DNA from 2 places in the Hoeflea sp. CAU 1731 genome. Region 2 is predicted to be linked to the other one. Evidence: riboswitches for the same ligand, from Rfam matches in the RefSeq annotation. Region 2 holds a riboswitch; the other holds the start of a gene.
What was found. A riboswitch is a leader RNA that binds a small molecule or an ion and turns the genes downstream of it on or off. The one in region 2 is predicted to bind glycine.
Positions count from the first base shown of each region.

Region 1: linked by a shared signal. The riboswitch ahead of gcvT (glycine cleavage system aminomethyltransferase GcvT) and the one ahead of AAFN47_RS11370 (FAD-dependent oxidoreductase) in region 2 are both predicted to bind glycine.

Region 1 is NZ_JBDQQS010000001.1:299,354-305,910, forward strand. Features, by position in the region: gene AAFN47_RS01465 (serine hydrolase domain-containing protein) at 1-481, opposite strand, end outside; gene gcvP (aminomethyl-transferring glycine dehydrogenase) at 614-3,433, opposite strand; gene gcvH (glycine cleavage system protein GcvH) at 3,448-3,816, opposite strand; gene gcvT (glycine cleavage system aminomethyltransferase GcvT) at 3,813-4,919, opposite strand; glycine riboswitch at 5,070-5,159, opposite strand; gene AAFN47_RS01485 (alpha/beta hydrolase) at 5,384-6,187, shown strand; gene AAFN47_RS01490 (LysR substrate-binding domain-containing protein) at 6,214-6,557, shown strand, end outside.
Region 2 is NZ_JBDQQS010000006.1:57,481-64,037, reverse strand. Features, by position in the region: gene AAFN47_RS11400 (sugar ABC transporter ATP-binding protein) at 1-13, opposite strand, end outside; gene AAFN47_RS11395 (substrate-binding domain-containing protein) at 27-1,103, opposite strand; gene AAFN47_RS11390 (ABC transporter permease) at 1,132-2,115, opposite strand; gene AAFN47_RS11385 (ABC transporter permease) at 2,112-3,065, opposite strand; gene AAFN47_RS11380 (TetR/AcrR family transcriptional regulator) at 3,275-3,964, shown strand; gene AAFN47_RS11375 (cysteine hydrolase family protein) at 3,977-4,645, opposite strand; partial or broken gene AAFN47_RS11370 (FAD-dependent oxidoreductase) at 4,875-5,372, opposite strand; glycine riboswitch at 5,519-5,608, opposite strand; gene AAFN47_RS11365 (MmgE/PrpD family protein) at 5,882-6,557, opposite strand, start outside.

The DNA of each region.
Region 1 (6,557 bases), on a different contig from region 2:
GCAGGCTCGCAATAGTGTCGATCATCTCCTTGAGCGGTGGCGCAGAGGCGCCGAGGCCAGCCTCACGATAGCGTTGGGCGGCGGCGCAACCCGGCAGGAAACCATAGGTCAGTCCGGACCTGTGGGTAAGAAGGTGTTCAAGCAGCATCACCCGTTTCGCAGGATGCAAGGCGCCGTCCGGTTCTATGATGTTCATTGTTGCAAAATCAGGCAGGTAGTTCGCTACAGGATCGTAGAGTCGGAGTTTGCCTTCCTCGATCAGCATCAATGCGATAGACGAAATTACCGGCTTCGTCATGGAGTACAGCCTGTAGATTGCTTTATCGGGAACCTTGACGCCGTTGAGGGGATCCGCTTGGCCGGCACTTCCGCGAATCCACTCCTGACCGTTGATACGCACCAGCCATTCTATCGATGGATAGGCGCCCATCTCGATATAGCGTTGGGCGACCTCCCGCACACGGTCTGTTCTCACACTCATCTGTAGTTCTCCTCGCTGAACCGCAATCCGATGTCTTTTAACGACGCAGACGGAGCGTCCGCAACAAGGATTGCGGACGCTCGCAAGAAAGGTCGGCGCGCGGACTATCCGGGCAGGCTACGAGCCTGTGTGTCAGCTAGCGAGTTGCTCCAGCGGCGGACAGGTGCAAACAAGATTGCGGTCGCCATAGACATTGTCGACACGAGACACCGGCGGCCAGTATTTGAAGGCGAACTGATCGGCGCCGGCGGGCGCAACTGCGAGCTGACGATCATAGTCGTGAGTCCATTCACTAACCAAGGCCCCTTGAGCCGTATGGGGCGCGTTGACAAGCGGATTGTCCTCGCGACTCCATTCCTGACCTTCGATCTTGCCGATTTCACCGCGAATGGACAGCATGGCGTCGCAGAACCGGTCGAGTTCGGCAAGCGGTTCGGATTCGGTCGGTTCAATCATAAGGGTGCCCGCCACTGGCCATGACATGGTCGGAGCATGGAAGCCGTAGTCGATCAAACGCTTCGCGACATCTTCGACGCTTACGCCCGCGCTGTCCTTGAAAGGGCGAGTGTCGACGATGCATTCGTGGGCTACTCTTCCACGCTTGCCGCGATATAGAACCTTGTATCCGTCATCCAGCCTTTTCGCGATGTAGTTCGCCGACAGGATCGCTGTCTCGGCCGCCGATTTCAGTCCTTCGGCGCCCATCATGCGGATATACATCCACGAAATGGGAAGTATGGAAGCGCTGCCGTAACGCGTCGCCGCAACGGCGCCGCTCTCGGAGTTGAGGGGATCGCCTGGAAGAAAAGGAACAAGATGTTCAGCGACGCCGATCGGCCCGATCCCTGGTCCTCCGCCGCCATGCGGTATGCAGAACGTCTTGTGCAAGTTCATGTGGCAGACATCGGCGCCGATATCGCAGGGCCGCGCGAGGCCGGTCATTGCATTCAGATTGGCGCCGTCGAAATAGACCTGTCCGCCATGAGCGTGAACGATATCGCAGATATCCCTGACGCTTTCCTCGAATACGCCGTGGGTCGATGGATAGGTGATCATCAACGCAGCCAGATTGTCAGAAAACTGATCTGCTTTCGACTTCAGGTCGTCAAGGTCGATATCCCCGTCGTCTGTGCATTTGACGACGACAATCCGCATGCCGGCCATGGAAGCGCTGGCGGGGTTCGTTCCGTGTGCGGAGGAGGGGATAAGGCATATGTCTCTGTGATCCTCGCCACGAGACTGGTGATATTTGCTAATGGCGAGGAGCCCGGCGAATTCTCCCTGGCTGCCGGCATTGGGCTGCAAGGACACTTTCGCAAAGCCGGTGATCTCCGATAGCCACCGGTCGAGATCGTCGACCATGGCGCGGTATCCCTCGACATGCCGATCGGGCGCAAATGGATGTATGTTGGCGACTTTTTCCCAACTGACTGGCATCATTTCAGCTGCGGCGTTGAGCTTCATCGTGCAGGAGCCAAGGGGAATCATCGCCCTGTCGAGCGCGAGATCCTTGTCTGCGAGTTTGCGCAAATAGCGCATCATATCTGTTTCGGAACGGATCGCGTGAAAGATCGGCTGTGTCAGCCATGGCTGACTACGCAGGGCGTTAGGCAAGCGGGATTTGGAGCTCTCAATGGTCGTGCATCCAAATACCTGGCATAGCGCATCAAGATCGCGGTCGCTGCTCGTTTCATCGAAGGCTACAGAGACGTGATCAGCATCAACGAAGCGCAGCAGGTAGCCGTGTTCTTCCGCCGCATCGCACAGGGCTTGCGCCTTGCCCGGCGCGTGCACGGTGACAGTGTCGAAAAACGTTGCGCCGTATAGCGCGTAACCAGCTGCAGTCACGGATTCGGCAAAGCGGCCGGCCATTGAGACGGCGTGCCGGGCGATCGTCTGCAGTCCGTCCGGACCATGCCAGATGGCGAATGCAGCGGCGATATTCGCCAGCAGCGCCTGGGCTGTACAGATATTGGAGGTGGCCTTGTCGCGTCGAATATGCTGTTCGCGCGTTTGGAGCGCGAGGCGATAGGCGGGACGGCCCGCAGTATCGACGGATTCGCCGACAAGTCGGCCCGGCATAAGTCGCGTCAGTTTTTCCGTCACCGCGATATAGGCGGCGTGGGGGCCGCCGAAGCCCATGGGCACGCCAAAACGTTGCGCGGACCCGATCACGATGTCGGCGCCCCAGTGTCCGGGCGGATCAAGCAAGGTCAGGGCAAGCGGATCTGTTGCAACAATCACAACCACATCCATGTCCCTGGCCTGTTTGATGAATTCGCCGACATCGTCGAAACAGCCCAGCGTGTCTGGCCACGAGATGATCACCGCCGCCATGTCCTCGGAGATTGCGCCATCGACGATTTCCACTCCGTGCGGCGCCATCCGGGTTTCCAGCACTGTGCGTGATTGCGGATGCAGGCGGTTGGCGACCGCAATCTTCTGGCGCTTCATGCGATGGTGTCTCCACGCGATTCCGGCCGCCTCCGCGACCGCAGTCGCCTCGTCGAGAAGCGATGCATTGGCGATCGGAAGCCCCGTCAGTTCGCTGACCAGCGTCTGAAAATTGAAGAGCATCTCCAATCTTCCCTGGCTGATCTCCGGCTGATATGGCGTATAGGCCGTATACCAGGCCGGATTTTCGAATAGATTGCGCTGGATAACCGGAGGCACATGGCACCCGTAATATCCCTGTCCGATTTTGCTCCGCGCGACAACGTTGCTTTCCAGCCGTGTTTTCAGTTCAAGAAGGGCGTCCTGTTCTGAAACGGGCGCGGGCAGGTTGAGCGCGCCCTTGAACCGAATGCTTTCCGGGATGGTCTGGCCAATCAAGGTCTCGACGGATGGAACGCCGATGGTCGCCAGCATTTTCCGTATGTCATTGTCGTCCGGACCGATATGTCGGGCCGCAAAACGGGTGTCTTTGGCGGGTGCGCCAGTCTTGGAAAGCATGTCTGTTTGGCTCCTTAAGCGACCGACGCCTTGTAGGCGTCAGCGTCCATCAGGTTTTCAAGTTGCGAGGCGTCGTCGATCCGCATGCGCACCAGCCAGCCATCGCCCTCCGCACCGGAATTGATCACCGCCGGTTCGCCAGACAGCGCTTCATTGACCGCAAGAATTTCTCCGCTTACCGGAGCATAGACGTCCGAAGCGGCCTTGACGGATTCGACAACGATAAAGGGGTCTTCCTTCGCAACCTTGCTACCGGATTCCGGCAGTTCGACAAAAACGATGTCGCCAAGCTGCTCCTGGGCGTAATCGGTGATGCCGACCACGGCCTCGTCGCCTTCCAGGCGAATCCATTCATGATCTTCCGTGTAATAGACTTTGCTCATTGCTCTTTTCCCCTTTTGTAATTGTGTGGAACGAATGGAAGTTTCTGAAGCGTGCAGGCGAGTTTTCGCCCGCGAACTTCGGCATAGACCGTGTCGCCGACAGCGTAGGCGCGGTCGACGCTGGCAATAGCGACGGGATGTCCGCAGGAAGGACCAAAGCCGCCCGAAGTGACAACGCCGATTTCAGAGGCCTCATTGCTGTCGCTGTCATAGAGCAACACGTCTCCCCGCACGGGCGCTTTGCCTTCGGGCGCCAATCCGCTTTTCTTTCGGTCAGCGCCAGCTTCGATGTATTCGGCGATCGCCTTGGCGCCGATATAGGCGCCGTCGGTCCGTAAATCCTTCGGAATGGCCCATACGAGGCCCGCCGATAGCGGATCCACGGTTTCATCCATATCCTGTCCATAGAGCGGCAGACCTGCTTCGATACGCAGACTGTCGCGCGCCCCAAGCCCGATCCATTCGACTTCCGGTTCCTTCGCGAGGTTTTCGGCGAACGCGATTGCGTCTGCGCCCGGATCGAATGCGATTTCGAAGCCGTCTTCTCCAGTATAGCCGGATCGGGACACAAACATCGACGCGTCGGTTACAAGCACCTGCATAAAGGTCAATGAACTGGATTCCGGAAGATGACGCGAAAGGACTTCCGCTGCTTTTGGCCCCTGCAGCGCAAGAAAGACGCGTGGTCTATGGCTCACTGATACGTCGAAATCCGCGGCGAGCGCATGAAGGTGCGCAAGATCCTTCTCGGCGCAGGCGCCGTTCGCAACGACGAGATAGCCGGTGTCCGAAAGGCGGCTGACGATAAGATCGTCGATGATGCCGCCTGTCTCGTTTAGCATGAAGGTGTAGCGTCCTGTGCCGATTGCCTGATCGCCCGCGTGATAAGGGCAGGCGTGGGCAATGAAGCGACCGGCGTCCGGGCCTTCGACCTCGATGTGCGACATGTGTGAAATGTCGAACAGGCCGGCGTCCGAACGCGTGTGCAGATGCTCTTTCATCACGCCGAGAGGATAAGAAATCGGCATGGAATAGCCCGCAAACGGGCCAAATCGGGCGGATGCCGCCTCATGCAAAGCTGATAGTGGTAGCGTTTTTGTCATTCTGACTCCGGACACAGTTGCACACCCCCATGCAGATGCATGGAACACGTGCCCCTCTGTCTGGAGCCTGAGAGACTTGCGCAACCGGATCTCTGTCGGCGGCGCTTACACCTTCGGCGCGGAACGGCAGTTCCGACTTTCCAGAGTGTCAATCATTCCACGGTCCTTTGGCCTGAGAGATTATGGGCATTTTCCCCTTCGGCGGCGCCGGCCAGCGGCGCTCTCTCCCGCGGATGATGCAAGACCGCCTTGCGACGATCTCTTGACGCTGCTTAAAGTAAAGCAGGAATCAGAGGATGTCATCCGCTGAGGGAAAGTTTCAACGAGAATCGTTGCGTATTTTGATCAATTCCTTGGCTATGAAACTGAAAAAGAGAGGAAAATTTCCTGCGCTCGCCGTTTTGGCGGCGGCTTTTCTCGTTGCAGTTCGAATCGTTACGGACACCCAGGCGGCATCCGGGCCCTTGAAACCGTACAAGGACGATCTCTTTGCCTATCCCGGCGTTCTGGAATTGCAGGACAATGGCGGCTTCATGAAAGTCGACTATCAGGAATTACGGGATATCAACAAAAGAGATCAAGTGCCGGAGCGCCGCGTGCAGCGCCGATATGTTTCGCTTAAACCCAATCGGCAGCAGCGAAAGTTCGATCTCAAGTCAGACGGTCAGACCCTGGAGACCTACGAGATCGGAAAAGCGTCGCGTGCGCGCTTCGCAGTGATCTTCGTGCACGGCAGGGGGGGAGACAGGCGGCTCGGCGTAAATGACTGGTCGTTTGGCGGCAATTTCAACAGGCTCAAAAATCTCGCCGTCAATAACGGCGGCGTTTATTACGCTCCGAGTTTTTCCGATTTTTCCGATGGCGGTTATCGGGATCTGTTGTCGCTGGTCGACCATATTGCAAAGACGTCTCCCAATGCGCCCATCGTGCTGGCATGTGGGTCCATGGGAAGTCAGCTTTGTTGGCGCGCCGCCCACGAAGCAGCACTGGCGCCAAGGCTTGCCGGCATGATCATCCTTGGAGGTCAGCGGGACGATCGATTCCTGCAAAGCGAGGCATTCCGCTATTCCAGGCCGCTACTGCTTGCCCATGGAAGCCAGGACAGCGTCTATCCCTGGCGGCAGCAGTATCAACTCTACGACAGGACGAAACAGGCAAGACCGGATTATCCCGTGCGCTTTGTTTTGTTCGAGACGGGCGGCCACGGCACGCCGATCCGGATGATAGATTGGCGCACCTCGCTGAACTGGATATTGTCACAGTCCTGACATTTAGCTCCGGACGGGTTTCGCAAATGGCCTTCACGCTCAAACAGTTGCAGTATTTTGTCGCGGTGGCCGAAAATGGCTCGGTCACGCGCGCCGCTCATTTGTTGTCGATATCGCAATCGGCCATAACGGAAGCTCTCAAGGAGCTTGAAGCCGATCTTGGCGTCACCTTGTTCGAGCGGCATTCTCGCGGCCTCAATATCACGCACAATGGTCATAATTTTCTGCGTCACGCGACAAGCATCCTGTCCGGGGTGGCGGACGCCCGTCGCGCCTTTTCCGAACCATCCGAAAGGATGAGCGGGCGTCTTAACCTGGGCGTTACCTCGCTTGTCGCCGGATATGTGCTTTCCGATCTCCTGTCGCGCTA
Region 2 (6,557 bases):
CCAACAGCGCCAAACCGGACCCCCTCTTACTGTGGAAGGTACTCGGCCGGAAGGTCGGTCTTGAACCAGTCGTCGGGACGATCGGGTTCGTGGAGTTCCCTGGCTTCCTCCGGTGCGAGATAGCGTGTCGGCACAACAATGGCCGTCGTTGTCTGTGCGCCGGTCAAAATATCGACGGCCTGTTGCACGGCCGCCCGTCCGACCTCGAGGCCGCTCGTGACGGAACCCCATTTGCCTTCGTTTGCAACGAGTTTGACCCAACCGTTGTAGTCGTCGCCAGGCGACAGGGTCAGCTCATTGAGCCGACCTGCTTCGTCGAAGGCTTCATAGATGCCCATGGACATCTGGCCTGCGGGCGAGAAGGCGCCGTCAATCTGCGGAAACCGCTGCAATAGGTTTTCCGTCAGTTGCTTGGCCTTGGCTCGATCCCAGTCGCCATATTCCGCACTCAACAATTCCATTTCGGGATTGTCCTTTAGCTTCTGTTCCAGAACCGCCAGCTGGACCACGGCAGCCGAAGAACCGGCGATGGGCAGCATGGCGATGACCTTGCCCTTGCCGTCGAGGGATTCGATAAACTGGTCGACTACCTGCTCGGTGTACCCCCACTGGTTGACATAGGCATTCGACGTGACTGACGGGTCGCGCATGAAGTTGTAACCGATATTGATGGTGACGACGCCCTGATCGTGGGCTTTCTTCAGCGCAGGCATAATCGCCTTCTCGTCGACCGGCCAGAACAGGATCGCATCGACGCCGCTCGTCAGCAGGTCGTCGATATCGGCCGCCTGCTTGGTCGGATTGAAGCCCGCATCCGTGATCTTGATCTCCTCGATCTCCGGATGCAGCGACGCTTCATACTTGATCATCTGCGCAGTGAAATTGATCCAGGCGTTGCTGAGATAGCCGGCCGAAACGCCGATCTTCAGCTTGCCATCCTTCTTGTATTCGGACGTGTCGAGCGGTTCGTTGGCCCACTCCAGGATCTGGTCGTAGGTCGATTCCTTGGTGAGGTCGAGCTCCTGGGCCGTTCCCGGCCCGGTCAATACAAGGACAGCAAGTGCTGCCATCGTCGCTGCAAGCATTCTCTTGAGAGAAGTCATGTCGAAGTCCTCCTTTGGACTGGTTCCCTTATTCTGTTCGGTCACCGCCGCTGCGTCCGATCCATGCATGGGCGGCCGAGGCGGCGATGATGATGATCCCCTTGATCGTCAACTGAGCGGCGAAGGGGAGTCCGGCGACATTGGCCAGATTGAGAGCGATGAAAAGCACAAGAACGCCGGCGAAAGTGCTTCCGACGCCACCGCGTCCGCCGGCAAATGTCGTTCCACCGAGGATGACTGCCGCAAGCACGTCGAACTCCATCCCGGCGCCTGGATTGGTGCCCGAAACGCCTGTCCGCGCCAGCAGCGCGATGCCGCCAAGACCGGCAAACAGACCCGAGACGCAATAGGCAATGACAGTTGTCTGGACGGCGGGGATGCCGGCCAGTCTCGCCGCTTCCGGGTTGGCGCCGACGTGATAGACATTGCGCCCGAAACGCGTCTGCGACTGTATGAATACGCCGACAATGACGGCGACGAGGAAGCAGATGGCCAGAACCGGCAGCACGTTGCCGATCCGGCCATTGAGAAATTCCCTGAAACCGGGAGACACGATGCCGCGCGCCGTGCCGCCTGTGCCCATCTGCACCAAGCCATAGACGACGATCGACATGCCGAGCGTGAGGATGAAGGACGACACGCGCCCGTAAGCAATCAGGAGCCCGTTCGCCAGCCCGATCAGGCTTCCGGTGACGCAGGTAACCCCAATGGCCAGCCACAGATTTTCAGCCTTGCCGTCCATGACGAGAGCACAGATCACGGCGCTCATAGACACGATCGCACCGACCGACAGATCGACGCCGCGCAGGATCATCACGAAAGTGACTCCGACTGCCGTGATCCCGATCGGCGCCGCCTGACGCACCAGGTTGCCGAGATAGTTGAGCTTCAAAAAGGCTTCCGACACAAAACCGGCAGCAATCAGAAGGATGAAGAGCACGATCCAAACGGCGGCCTTGTCCAAAAGGTGTCGGCTGAGCAGCGGCCGTTTCGCTAACGTGCCTGCGCTCATTGCGGCGCCGCCGCCCATCTCGGCCGCTCGAGTAGAATCGCCAGGATAACGATGATGCCCTTGATCAGAATCTGCGTGAACGTCGGTACCTGCATCAGATTCAACAGATTGCTTACCGTACCCAGAAAGAAGACGGCAGCCAGAACCGAAACCACATTGACGCGACCGCCCTTCAGTGGGGTGCCGCCAAGGACGACGGCGACGATCGAATCGAGCTCGAGACCGCTGCCCGCATTGGGAAATCCGGTTCCCAGCCGTCCGGCCAGAACCAGTCCTGCAATCGCGGCGAAAAAACCGGATACCGAATAGGCGATCAGTGTCAGACCGCGTACGTTCAGCCCCGCCTTTCTGGAAGCGGTGGCATTGTTGCCCATCGCCAGAAGGTGCCAGCCGAATGTCGACCGCTGCAGGCAATAGAATGCGATCACGGTAGCGAGGATGACGAGGATAAGTGATGCCGGGATACCAGCGACCCGACCATGCGCAAGAAAATCGATGGCTGGAATCGAGCTGCCGACGCTTCGATCGGTCAACATGAAGATGCAACCCTGCAGCACGCTCAGCATGCCGAAGGTCAGGATAAGAGGCGGCATCCGCAGGTGGTTGATAAGCGTTCCATTGATCGCACCGACCACTGCACCAAGGAAAAGGCAACCGAGAATGACCGGCAGTCCCCACCCCGGCAACGCCTCAAAGCCCATGCAGGCGACGACGGTCACGAGACCGACCAGTTGCCCGACCGACAAGTCAATAAGGCCGCCGGCGATCACGAAAGCCTGTCCGAGAGCGAGAAAAGCGAGGGTCGCCGACTGCTCGAGCACGTTCATCGCATTGTCGGCAGTGCGAAACTGGGGATTGTAGAGCGCTCCGAAAGCGACGGTCAGCAACAGCGCCCAGACAATCGGGGGCAGTCGGGAGAAGAAGGGGATAACCAGTTGAGCTCGATTCATTGCCCGCGTCTTCATAAGTAACTATATAGTTGATTAACATATGTCTGGATTGTTGGTCAACCAGATTGACCCGGCTGCAGTCTGTTGGATAAACGGGGCGCCAGACCTCGTTTTAAGAGGGATGTGGCGGGCATCGAAGTCTTTGCACTTCAACGATTTTCGCAATCTTCGAGATTCGATGTCGCCAATGGAACCGGAGACCAATTCATATGAGCAAGGAGCGTACCGCTGCTGCGTCAAAGCGACGGATCGCAAGATCCGGGGTTGCGACACGGTCAAGACAGCGCGACGCCACCGCCACTCGCGCAGCGCTTCTTTCGACGGCCATCAGCGAGTTCGCGGCAAAAGGCTATTCTGGCGCACGGGTTGACGAAATCGCCAATCGCGCTGGCGTCAACAAGCAGCTTCTCTACCACTATTTCGGCAACAAGGACGATCTTTACAGGATCGCTCTGGAAACCGTGTATTCAGAGATACGCGAGAAGGAACAGGGTCTAGATCTGGGCAATCTGTCACCAGTCGAGGCCATGCGAGCACTGGTCGGCTATTCGTTCGACTATCTTTTCGAACATCCGGAATTTATTAAACTGGTCAACGACGAAAATGCCCAGGGCGCACGCCATGCCGCACAATCCGACGAGCTGGCGGAAATGCATTGGCCTCTTGTCGAACTTTTGCGCGAAACACTCGAACGCGGCGCCGCGGAAGGTGTGCTTCGCGACGACATGGATCCGATCAATGTATATATTTCTATCGCCGCGATTTCCTATTTCTACTTTTCCAACAATCCGACGCTGTCAGCAATTTTCGGAAAGCAACTGAATGCACCGCAAGAGATCGCGTCCCGACGTAAACATGTCGTAGATTTTGCACTGTCGGCTCTGATGAAAACGAGCTAATTGCACCGCGCTCTAGGCGGGCGTTCCTGCCTGTAGTTGGACCGTTTCGAGGGCGTCCAGAATCGAGGCCGTGTCTGAAACCCAGCCGAACTTCATAGCAAAATTCTTGAGGGTCGCTGCCTGCAGATCCGGTGCAAACGATGATACGCCGTCCTCAACCATCGTCGTCCGGTATCCGTGATGGAAGGCCTCGCGGCCGGTTTCCTCGACACAGATCTGGGTCACCGTGCCCGTCAGGATGATGGACAGCACGCCGAGCGATCTCAGCAACTCGTCAAGATTCGTGCCGTGAAAGGAGCCATAGCCGTATTTGTCGATGATCGGTTCATCGGTTTGAGGACGCAATTCATCTATGACATCCGTGCATTCCAGTGCCTTATCGGTATCGGCGTACTTGCGTCGCGTTCCGCGCCAGCAACAGCGGATCTCTGCGTGACACTGCGGCGACCAGAGCCAGAGCAGATTGTCTTCCTGGTGGGCAAGAAATCGCGTGTATACGACCGGCGCGCCAATGCAGCGGAACCGTTCGGCAAGCCGCGCGATGCTCGCAACCGTTTTGCGCGCATCGGGAACTTCCAGCGGTGCGCCCTCGCGAACGAAGTCGTTCTGCATATCGACGATAAGCAGTGCCGGTCTGACGAAGATTTCATCGGCGGGCAAGTCGGCGGCAATGCGGCTCATTGGGCACCTTCTCGTTCGTAATCGGGTTAAACTTGTAATTCCGCAACAGAGTTGTCAACTATATGGTTGATAATCTCCTCATTCGAGCTGGCTCTTGTAACAACCTTTTCGCTCCCGGCATTCCCCGCTTGCGGCGCCAAATGGTCTACTTTTGCATCGCCCAATGGAGTGGGCCCCTGGGAGTGGACACTGATCAGGCTGCTGTTTTACCAGTCTGCCGGGTGTGTATTTCGAGACCGCCCATTGCGAGAAGCGTGTTGACCTTCAAGGCGCGATCAAACTCACGCCGGTTGCTGTAGACGTGGAGAATCCCGCGATCTTCACAATCAAAGTCAAACCCTTCGCGGTTTGCGTGGCTCTTGAGAAAGTCGCGCGCCAGGATCGCCAGTTTGACAGTGTCGATCGTGTTTCGCCCGTATCCCGGGATCGCCTTCATGAACTCCGCCATCCATGAATATTTGTGAAAGCTCGGTCTCGGATTCATCAACAGCGGAGCACCGGGCGTGAACATCCACTTGATCCCTTTGAATACAGTCGACCATCGGTTCCAAACCTCTGCGTTCGACGCCGACAGCTGTCCGCCATTGGCGAAGCTGGTCTCCATGGCTGCGTACCGATTGCGATCGAAGACCGTCACCTGGAATCCGCGACTGACAAGTGAATAGGCGGTTGTGATACCGGTAATGCCGGCGCCAATGACGGCAATAACAGGTTGAGATTTTGACATTTGATTCCCGTTCGAGGTTGCACAACCGCATCATGCGGTCGTTTCAACCCCCTCTGTCACGGGAACCTGAGCGCTTACCGGCATAGGGCGCCGTTTCGCCTTCGGTGGATGATCCTCTAATGTGATCACCGCTCTCCAGAGTGCCAATCGAGAGTGCAGTACGTTTGCCTGAGAGTTTCCGGGGCGGTTGCTCCTTCGGCGCCGGGATCTAACCCGATCTCTCCTGCATCTCGAACATTGAGCTAAGGCTCACTAAGGGAGTTAAGCCGCAATTGCAATGTCAACCTTCGCTATTGCGCTCAAACATCCCGCGCGACACGATTCGACCCATTCAGGACTGAAAATGTGGAGACTTTACCTTGGGCTCCGGACGCATACGGTTAGTAAAATGCTAAATCTGTCTTCGGGAACTCTAGGCACAATTTGATACGAATTGCTGACTCTTTCAATATTTTGCGTTGGAATGATGAGATACACACAAGCCTGTCTTGCTAGCTAATCGTTCGCATTCATGCAGCGTTCTGGTACCCGTGTGCTTGCTTGCACCACGTGCTGAAACAAGCGTCAGGTTCGAGCAGGGAAAAAGAAGAGACCCACTTTGCGTAAGATCGGGTCCGGCCGAAACTCAGGCAGTCGTTTATCTTGCGCTGGAACGTTGCCACATCAAACTCGTTTCCAGGGCTGCCCTTTACAGTATTTGTTTCTCTGGCGAGGGTTTCGCCGGAAATTAGCCTGAGTTCCACTCTGACTCTTCCGTCCAATGCAGTTTCAGCCTCCGTGGCAAACGACCGCTTGAATTTGTTCAGGTGGCGGCGGATTTCCGTCGATCGGACTTTCCTATCATCGAAATCACTGAGATTGAGCACTCCGTTCTCAATCAGTTTGGCCGCGGGGTAAGAGAAACTGAACCTGGCTTCGTTTGCATCTCTTGGAAGGTCGAAACGCAGGTTCTCCGCCAAGGTCGGTGGCAACCATACCGTAGCCGACACTACATCATCCAGCCCAAACGACGTTTGCTCTTTCAGATCCAGTATGCAGTCGAGCGCTTTGTGCGATGCAGCACAACATGGAAACCTCTTCATCCAAAGGCCATCGGTTACAATTGCCCACTGGTTTTCCCCGTCACACCGCCTCGGAACGGCACCGAGGCGGCCGCCATTTCCGTTGTAGAGTTCGGAAAACCCC